One region of the Jeotgalibacillus marinus genome, then DNA from elsewhere that is predicted to be linked to it. Evidence: predicted binding sites of a transcription regulator. Region 1 holds the regulator's gene; the other holds the start of a gene.
The links. Region 1 encodes LexA, which represses DNA repair genes until DNA is damaged. Its sites were predicted from a motif close to CGAACATATGTTCG; they were not measured.
Positions count from the first base shown of each region.

Region 1 (4,444 bases):
TAGATTTAATGATCGTTGATGTGATGATGCCCCGTGTAAATGGTATTGAATTAACAGAAGATATTCGAGAATACTTGAATATCCCGATATTAATGGTAACAGCAAAAGGCGAATCAAACGATAAAGTAACAGGGTTTCAAGCTGGAACGGATGATTATTTGGTGAAGCCTTTTGATCCAGTGGAACTTGTTCTTCGGGTAAAGTCTCTTTTTAAGCGGTATAACCTTTCTATAACACATGCAATCCAATTGGGTGAGGTAAACATTAATCTTGAAACATTATCGGTTTCTTCTCATGAAGAAACCGTACTGTTAAAAAAGAAAGAATGTGAACTGCTGTTTATGCTGGCAAGTTCACCCGGTAGGATCTTTACCCGGGCACAATTAATTGAAAGCTTGTGGGGATTGGACTATGACGGTGACGAACGGACAGTGGATGTCCATATTAAACGCCTGCGCCAGCGGATTGAATCGTTCTCATCTTTATCAATCACGACTGTCCGTGGGTTAGGATACCGGTTGGAGGGCAAATAACGTGTTTAGAAAAAGCCTACGTGTTAAAATTGTCACTACTTTTATCATCATCGTGCACATCAGCCTCTTTTTATCATTCGGAATTAGCCTATTGATTACAGAGAGGGAAGTTACAATAGAAAAGCCCTTTTTGGCGATTGCGCAGGACGTTGCTTCTCTTCTTGCAATAACGGAGCCGGAGAGACGTGATCAGGTAATAGACATATTATCAGACTATAATATACATGGTGAAATGATACAGGAAGAAAACGAGCTGCCTTTTTCATTAACAGAAGAGGAGGCTGCACCGCTGTTTCAATCTGGAATATCGGAGCCGTTATTTTTAAATACAGAGGAAGGTCCTGTACGTTTCATAGGGGTGCCGAATATTGATAATACTGGAAACTCAATGATACTGAAGGTTGATTTTACCGGTTTTTTGAAAGTCATGCACCGCATTTTGCTTATTGTTCTTTTTAGCGTGTTAGTTATTGGCAGTCTGCTTATTTTGCTTGTATCGCATTACATTGTTGAACCGGTGAAAAAACTGACAAGCGCAGCAAAAGAAATGGCGAAGGGGAATTTATCCTTTCGACTTAAACATAGAAGGAAAGATGAGATCGGGGAATTGATGGACAGCTTTAATCATATGGCAAGTGAAATTCAGAAAGTTGATAAAATGCGTGAAGACTTTGTCAGTAATGTTTCCCATGAAATTCAGAGTCCCATTACGTCGATTCGTGGTTTTACACGTGCAATTAGGGATGGAGTCATTCCCGTGGAACATCAAAAGGAGCACCTTGATATTATTTATCAGGAAACATTAAGACTTTCAAAGCTCAGTGACCATTTGCTTCGGCTTGCTTCGCTTGATTCAGAAAATCATCCTTTTCATCCGGTTGAGTATCGGTTAGATGAACAGCTGCGTAGAATAATTCTCGTGACTGAACCGTTATGGATTAAAAAAAATCTTGACATTGAACTTGATCTGCTAGCTTGCCGTGTTATGGTCGATCGTGATTTATTTGAACATGTTTGGCAAAATTTGATTACGAATGCTATTAAATACTCAGGTGATAACAATCGGATTGTTGTTCAAATGGAAAACACTGGTCTAGCTGTTCTCGTTCATATAATGGATACCGGAAGAGGAATTCCCAAAGAAGATTTGCCGTATGTATTTGACCGATTTTATATGGTCGATAAAGCAAGAAGCCGTTCAGGTGGAGGAAATGGGCTTGGGCTGTCAATTGTAAAAAAGATTATCGAACTCCATGGCTGCAAAATAGACGTCAAAAGTGAGGAATGGAAAGGGACTTGTTTTACGGTTTCCATTCCTCTATAGATAGAGACTATCAAAAAGAGTAATAATCATTATGACAAAAGGTTACGGTACGGAAGTTTTATGGGGAGAGGTTGGTTAAGAGTGATGCGTCTAATTCGACGGTTAACCATATATTTTCCTGCCAATATTGGACAAAACATTTAATTCAACTTATATACAATATACTATTTGATGAAAAATTTGTTGATAAAAATAAATATAACAATATTTATTCTATATTGTGAATTCTGATTGCAACCAAAACCTATTGTTTCATGCTATTTAGACGAGAAGTTAAATTTTATGCATTTTACACAAGCCGTAAGTTAGAAGGATTTTGGGGGACTTGAAATTAGAAAGAGCCCTCTTGGTTTGATGAGGGTGTCAATACATGAACGAATTGACCCCTATTTTGATATCTAGGAGGACCCCATGATTCTAAATTGAAGGCAAGGCTACCAGTTATACGTCCACTTAATGAACTTGACGGTAAACGCCAATGACTTTACCTAGAATGCTAACGCTTTTTAAGATGATAGGTGCCATCGTTGAGTTCTCAGGCTGTAATCGAACATGGGTATGTTCTTTAAAGAATCGTTTGACTGTTGCTTCATTTTCTTCAGTCATGGCTACAACGATATCTCCATTGTTCGCCGATTGCTGTTGCTTCACAATGACATAATCGCCATTAAGAATTCCAGCTTCAATCATAGAATCACCCATGATCTCTAGCATAAAGACTGTGTCATCAGAAGAAGCTAGGCGTTCTGGAAGTGGAAAATACTCCTCCACATTTTCGATCGCGGTAATCGGTGAACCTGCAGTTACCTTACCAACAATAGGGACGTTTACAACACTTTGTGTAGGAATGCTATCTTCATCCAAGTTTAGAATTTCAATCGCTCTTGGTTTCGTTGGGTCACGGCGAATCAAGCCTTTGCTTTCCAGACGGGCTAGGTGACCATGAACGGTTGAGCTTGAAGCTAGTCCAACTGCCATTCCGATTTCACGAACTGAAGGTGGATAACCCTTATCGCGAACTTCGCGTTTAATGAATTCAAGAATATCAAGTTGCCTATTAGATAATTTTTTCATGGGAGCACCTCTCTTTTTGACTATCGAATTCTTATGTAATTATAGCATGAATTTTTTAAAAATACAAACATAAGTTCGAATTTTTAGCTTGATACAAAACGGATGTTCGGTATATAATATTAGCAATAATTGCGAACGTATATTCGTCATAGTCGTTTCAATATAGCTACTTTATGAAAAGATTCCTATGTTATTCTATTTATTGTTGTACATTTGCTTTTTGACTTTATCTAACTTTTTTTACGGATGATCGTGAGAACAGTTATCTACAAATAGTAGTGTAAGAATGGCACTTTCGATGAATTTATAAATGGATAATCTCTGAGAACAAGTTATTATCTATTCTATCAGTATAAGGAGAAAAGCTTATGTTGCCGACCTCTACTAAAGTTCAATTTATCTAGGATGGGATTCAGCGGGCTTCCGAAAAATAATAGTAGTAGTTTAGAGGTGTTAGAATGAACGTCGTAATCTATTGTCGCGTGAGTACAGATAAAAAATCCCAAGAAACGTCACTCGAACGTCAAGAAGAAGAACTGAGGGCATTAGCCCATCGAAATCAATTTAAGATAGTTGATACAATACGGGAGCAAGGAAGTGGATTTGATTTAGATCGTGATGGGGTTTTCGCATTACTTGAAACAGTACGAAGAGAAGAAGTGAATGGAATACTTATTCAAGATGAAACGCGTATTGGAAGAGGGAATGCTAAAATTGCGCTGATTCACACTTTAATGAAGGAAGATATCCGAATTTTCTCTGTTAGCCACGATGGTGAACTGGAGCTATCAGAATCAGATTCAATGATTCTACAGATTGTTAGTATGGTAGAAGAACACCAACGGAAAATTCATAATTTGAAAATCAAGAGAGGAATGAAACGTGCGGTTGAACGTGGATTTCGTCCCGAGAAAAACTTAAAAGATCGTGGGAACAAAGAAGGACGTGACAAAATCGTCGTGCCAATCGATGAAATTCTCCGATTGCGCAGAAATGGGTTAACCTTTCATGAAATTGCCGCTACGTTACGTGGTTTAGGTCATGATGTTTCCAAAGCAACAGTACATAGACGTTTTCGCGAATACATGGACAGGCAAATCGATACATAAAAAGCACATTTCTTGTCAGAGCAACACATTTTTAGTACGATACAATGTATTATAAACGTTGTAGTAGTTCTAGAAAGGGTGTTTTATATGTTATCAAATAAAAAAATGTCACGTATAAATGAATTATCGGCTAAAGCTAAAAGAGAAGGGTTATCAAAGGAAGAAACCGTTGAACAGCAAACCCTTCGCCAAGAATACTTGTCTGCCTTTCGTGGTTCAATGAAGCAAACTATTGAAAATGTTCGCGTCTTAGATCCAGAAGGTAAGGATGTCACACCAACGAAGCTTAAAGAAGTTCAAAAACGTAATCGCATGCATTAAACCTTTCGTACTTATATCGTGACAAAAATGCCATTCAACTGGCTTTTTTGTCGTGTATGGAAAAAAATTTTAGTTAATTATTT
Region 1 is NZ_JBFMIA010000011.1:10,980-15,423, forward strand. It holds gene AB1471_RS11860 (response regulator transcription factor) at 1-533, shown strand, start outside; gene AB1471_RS11865 (sensor histidine kinase) at 535-1,857, shown strand; gene lexA (transcriptional repressor LexA) at 2,311-2,931, opposite strand; gene AB1471_RS11875 (YneB family resolvase-like protein) at 3,390-4,040, shown strand; gene AB1471_RS11880 (DUF896 domain-containing protein) at 4,128-4,361, shown strand.

Region 2 (4,444 bases), on a different contig from region 1:
CCACAGGGAATTCAAGCCCTTTTGCTGAGTGAAGAGTCATCAATGTAACAAGCTCTGACGTCGTTTCTACTTTATCTAATTGGTCAATGTCTGCAACAAGCGCAAGATCTGTTAAAAAAGCAATTAAGCTTTTATCTTCGCTCGCCTCTTCAAATGCTTTTGTAACAGATAAAAACTCATCAATATTTTCTAAACGACTTTGTGATTCAATTGTTTTATCCTTTTTTAGCGCTTCACGATAGCCTGATTTTTCTAAAATATCTTCTACGAGTTCCGTTACTGATAAATACTCCTGCATCTGAGTGAAGTTAGTGATGAAATCTCGAAAGTCCATAACGGTTTTAGCGATTTTAGGACTTATTCCGATAAAATCCCCTAACCCCAACGCTTCATACATGGACATGTCGTTATCTCTCGCATAATTTCCGATACGATCAACTGAAGTTGCCCCAACCCCACGTTTCGGTACGTTAATAATTCGGGTTAAGCTAATGTCATCCGCTGGGTTTGCGACTAAGCGCAAGTAACCTAAAATATCTTTAATTTCTTTACGATCATAGAACTTCGTGCCGCCAACAATCGTGTAATCGATGTTGGATTTCATCAGCACTTCCTCCATCACACGCGATTGAGCATTTGTGCGATAAAGAATCGCGATATCTGAGCGTTTACGTTTGCCTGATTGAACCATTTCATTTATCTTACCCGTGACAAACTGCGCTTCACCTTGCTCGCTATCTGCCCGAAAATAGGTAATTTTATGGCCATCTTGATTATCCGTCCATAAATTTTTCGGCTTGCGATTCGGGTTATTTTGAATGACTTCATTTGCTGCGTTTAGAATTTTTTTCGTTGAACGATAGTTTTGTTCAAGCATGATCACTTGTGCATTCGGATAGTCTTTTTCAAACGACATAATGTTTGCGATGTCTGCTCCTCTCCAGCGATAAATCGACTGGTCAGAATCACCCACTACACAAAGGTTTTTAAATCGAGAAGCCAGCTGTTTTACGAGCATATATTGTGCACGGTTCGTATCTTGATACTCATCCACGTGAATATATTGAAATTTTCGTTGATAAGTCTCTAGCACTTCAGGAATTCGTTCAAACAAGTGAATCGTCTGCATAATTAAATCATCAAAATCTAGAGCTGAATTTTTACGAAGTCTGCGCTGATACTCAGTAAAAACCTCACTGATTGTTTCTTCGTAAAAGCTTCCTGTATCTTTTGAAAACTGCTCAGGCGTTACCAGTTCATTTTTCGCTGAGCTAATGACTGATAAAATGCCACGAGGATCAAATTTTTTCGGGTCTAAGTTCTTATCTTTTAAAATACTTTTCACAACCGACTGCTGATCCGTTGAATCTAAAATAGTAAAGTTGCGGTTATAACCAATGCGGTCGATGTCTCTACGTAAAATTCTTACACACATGGAGTGAAAGGTAGAAATCCATACGTTTTCTGAATCTCCTCCAAGAATTTGACCCACTCGGTCTTTCATTTCTCGAGCTGCTTTATTTGTAAAGGTAATGGCTAAAATATTGTAAGGAGCGATCCCTTTTTCAATCATTAAATACGCGATACGATGAGTAAGCACTCGTGTTTTTCCAGATCCAGCACCCGCCATGATTAACAGGGGACCTTCTGTTGCTTTAATTGCTTCTGCTTGTTCAGGATTCATTCCTTTAAGTAATCGATCCGTTAAAAATTGCATTTTCTCACCCTCTAGAACATTTGTTCTTATTATAATGTAAAATCATCTCTTTTACTAGCTTGTTGAAAATCTAGTTTCTCATAAGAATGTTGATTTTGATTAATTACTTTCAAATGCCGACAATGAACTGCTTTCTAGTCGCATCCAACTGCTTGTTGGACAAAAAATTCTCACTTCAACCTCTTACACGATTGTTTTTAATGCTTCTGAAAGGTTTTCATAAATTAAATTGCCAACGACGATCACATCAGCGTGTGCTGCCATTTCAGTTGCTTTTTCTTTAGATGTTATTCCTCCACCGTAGAAAAACGTTGCATTGGTCACCTCATTTTGAACGGCTTGGACAATCTCAGGGTCGCCGTACACGCCACTATATTCCAAATAAAATATCGGTAACTGAAATAGGCGCTCTGTCATTCGTGCATAAGCGATAATATCATCTTTTGTTAGGTCCGTTTGGGCATCAGTCAGTTTTGCTGCTTTGCAATCAGGATTAACAATGCAATAGCCTTCTGCCATAATTTCATCCCAATTCATTAGGTCGCCATGTTCTTTTAGGGCTTCATGATGTAATCCAGTAACCCACTTAGGATTGTTCGAATTTAACACTGTTGGGATAAAGTATAAATCAAATCCAGGTGTGACCGACTCAAGGTTGGATACCTCTAGCACGCAAGGGACGGTGTAGCGGCGAACTTTCACCAACAAATCTAATACATTATCGAGTGTCACGCCGTCCGAACCCCCAATCATGACTGCATCCGTACCTGACTCACAGATTTTTTCTACAGCTTCATCTGAAAGCTCTTTAGCCGGATCAAGTTTAAATACGTGCTTCCATTCCTGGACGTCATACATAGGTGAATCCTCCATTTCATTACACTCTTCGTGAAACTTTATCCGTTTCATTATAGCATCGATAGGGTGAAGCTTAAAGATGAGAGCGTGGGAGAAAAAAGGTGAGAATTATTGGAATAAAGTGTAGAAATGTTCAAATAATCGATTCGGTCGGTAGACTATGGCTAAACATCGGAATGAGGACTGCTTGTGGCCGCCGAAATAAAACAAAAAAGCGCGCCCTCAGAAGGAGGAAGCGCTTGTTCCAGTTAGATTCGTACATTATTTCATTTCTGTTACTCCTCTTCATCACCAACGCGATCCAACACCATTGAATAGGTATCATTGCCATAGTTCAGGCAGCGTTTAACGCGTGAAATAGTCGCTGTACTTGCACCTGTTTCAGTTTCTATTTTATGATATGTTTTACCTTTACGTAACATGCGCGCAACTTCAAGGCGTTGAGAGAGTGATTGAATTTCATTGATCGTACAAAGATCGTCAAAAAATTCGTAGCATTCATCTAAGTCTTTAAGTGACAAAACCGCATTAAATAACTGGTCTAGTTCTTTTCCTCTTAGTTTTTCAATTTGCATAATGTATGCACTACTCCTTTAAAATTATTCGTGTATCGTAACGGATTGTTCAAATCCACTTGATGTTGGGATAATGTGAATCCAGCTCATACCCGGCGATAATGGTGCAGGTGTTCCATTTAAATAAGGAACCATTCGCCCATCAACATCACGCCATGTCATCGCTGTCCACTGTCCTTGCTGAAACACATAAGCATCTCCACCAGAAACCAAATCAATTATTAAGCGTCCTTCTTGATCAATTACCTGATGATCAGTTTCTAAAACGATAATGTTTGAAATGGCTACTGCTTCATTTGTTTCTTGGTCAATCGTTGTTTCACCATTGTTTATTCGTGAGTATGTACCCGTTGAGGTATCATAATCGTAAGTGCTTGTGTATAAATCACTAGTATCATCATAGGACACTGTGAACGATTGTGCAGATTGCCCGTCATCAACTACTTCCTCGCCTTGTGTGAACGCCATTCCAGCGGGGGTACCTTCGAGCGAAATTCCTCTTTGTTCAGCACCTTCTTCGATTAATTCTCGCCCGCTATATGAATTATGCGGAGCTACACGATCTGATGAACGAACAAACCATTGCCCTTCGTATTGAATACCATTCATATGTTCAATCACACCATTATCGAGCATTTCTAAAGCATCTGGACTGTAACCATGAGAAACAAAAAAACTATCATAGCCATTTGCTACGTTAATGTGGTAATCACGCGCACTGCGAATCGGACCCGTCCGCTCTGGATAAGTGCTTTGATAAATCGCAAGTAGTCGAGTAATTTTCCCCTCTGCTAGTATTTCATACACAACATCTGCCTCTGCAAGACCACTTTGTGGACGAGCACTTGGGTGATTGTTTAACACGACCGAAACAGCTCGCTGATCATTTGCCGTTTGCATTTCTTCTCCAGTAAGTGGGTAAAGATCGGTATTAGTATCTCCCTCTTCATATGTGCCTACTGGATTTTGCTGTGACTGTTCTTGATCCTGGCTGCAGCCTACTAAAATCAATGCCATACAAATAAATAAAATGATTTTCATGTAAAGTACACCTCTTATATAGGGATTTACTTACTTTCTTATTTTAACGCATTATCGTAGGAAAGAGTACCGTTTTCTTTTTTACATCATAAAGACCACGTTGTGTAATACGGATATATGGTAAGTGAGTCGACGAAAGAAATAACAAAGTATATACAGGATCTTCATGCATATATCCTCTTTCTTGTAACACTTCTCTTAAACGACTTTCATCATCTATGATCTTCTCCATTGGATCATTAGACATAACGCC
Region 2 is NZ_JBFMIA010000006.1:25,064-29,507, reverse strand. It holds gene pcrA (DNA helicase PcrA) at 1-1,717, opposite strand, end outside; gene pcrB (heptaprenylglyceryl phosphate synthase) at 1,901-2,575, opposite strand; gene AB1471_RS08775 (YerC/YecD family TrpR-related protein) at 2,851-3,150, opposite strand; gene AB1471_RS08770 (DUF3048 domain-containing protein) at 3,175-4,191, opposite strand; gene AB1471_RS08765 (adenine deaminase C-terminal domain-containing protein) at 4,235-4,444, opposite strand, start outside.
Region 2: a site for LexA is predicted at 1,731-1,744, ahead of pcrA (DNA helicase PcrA). Genes of this name have one in related genera too.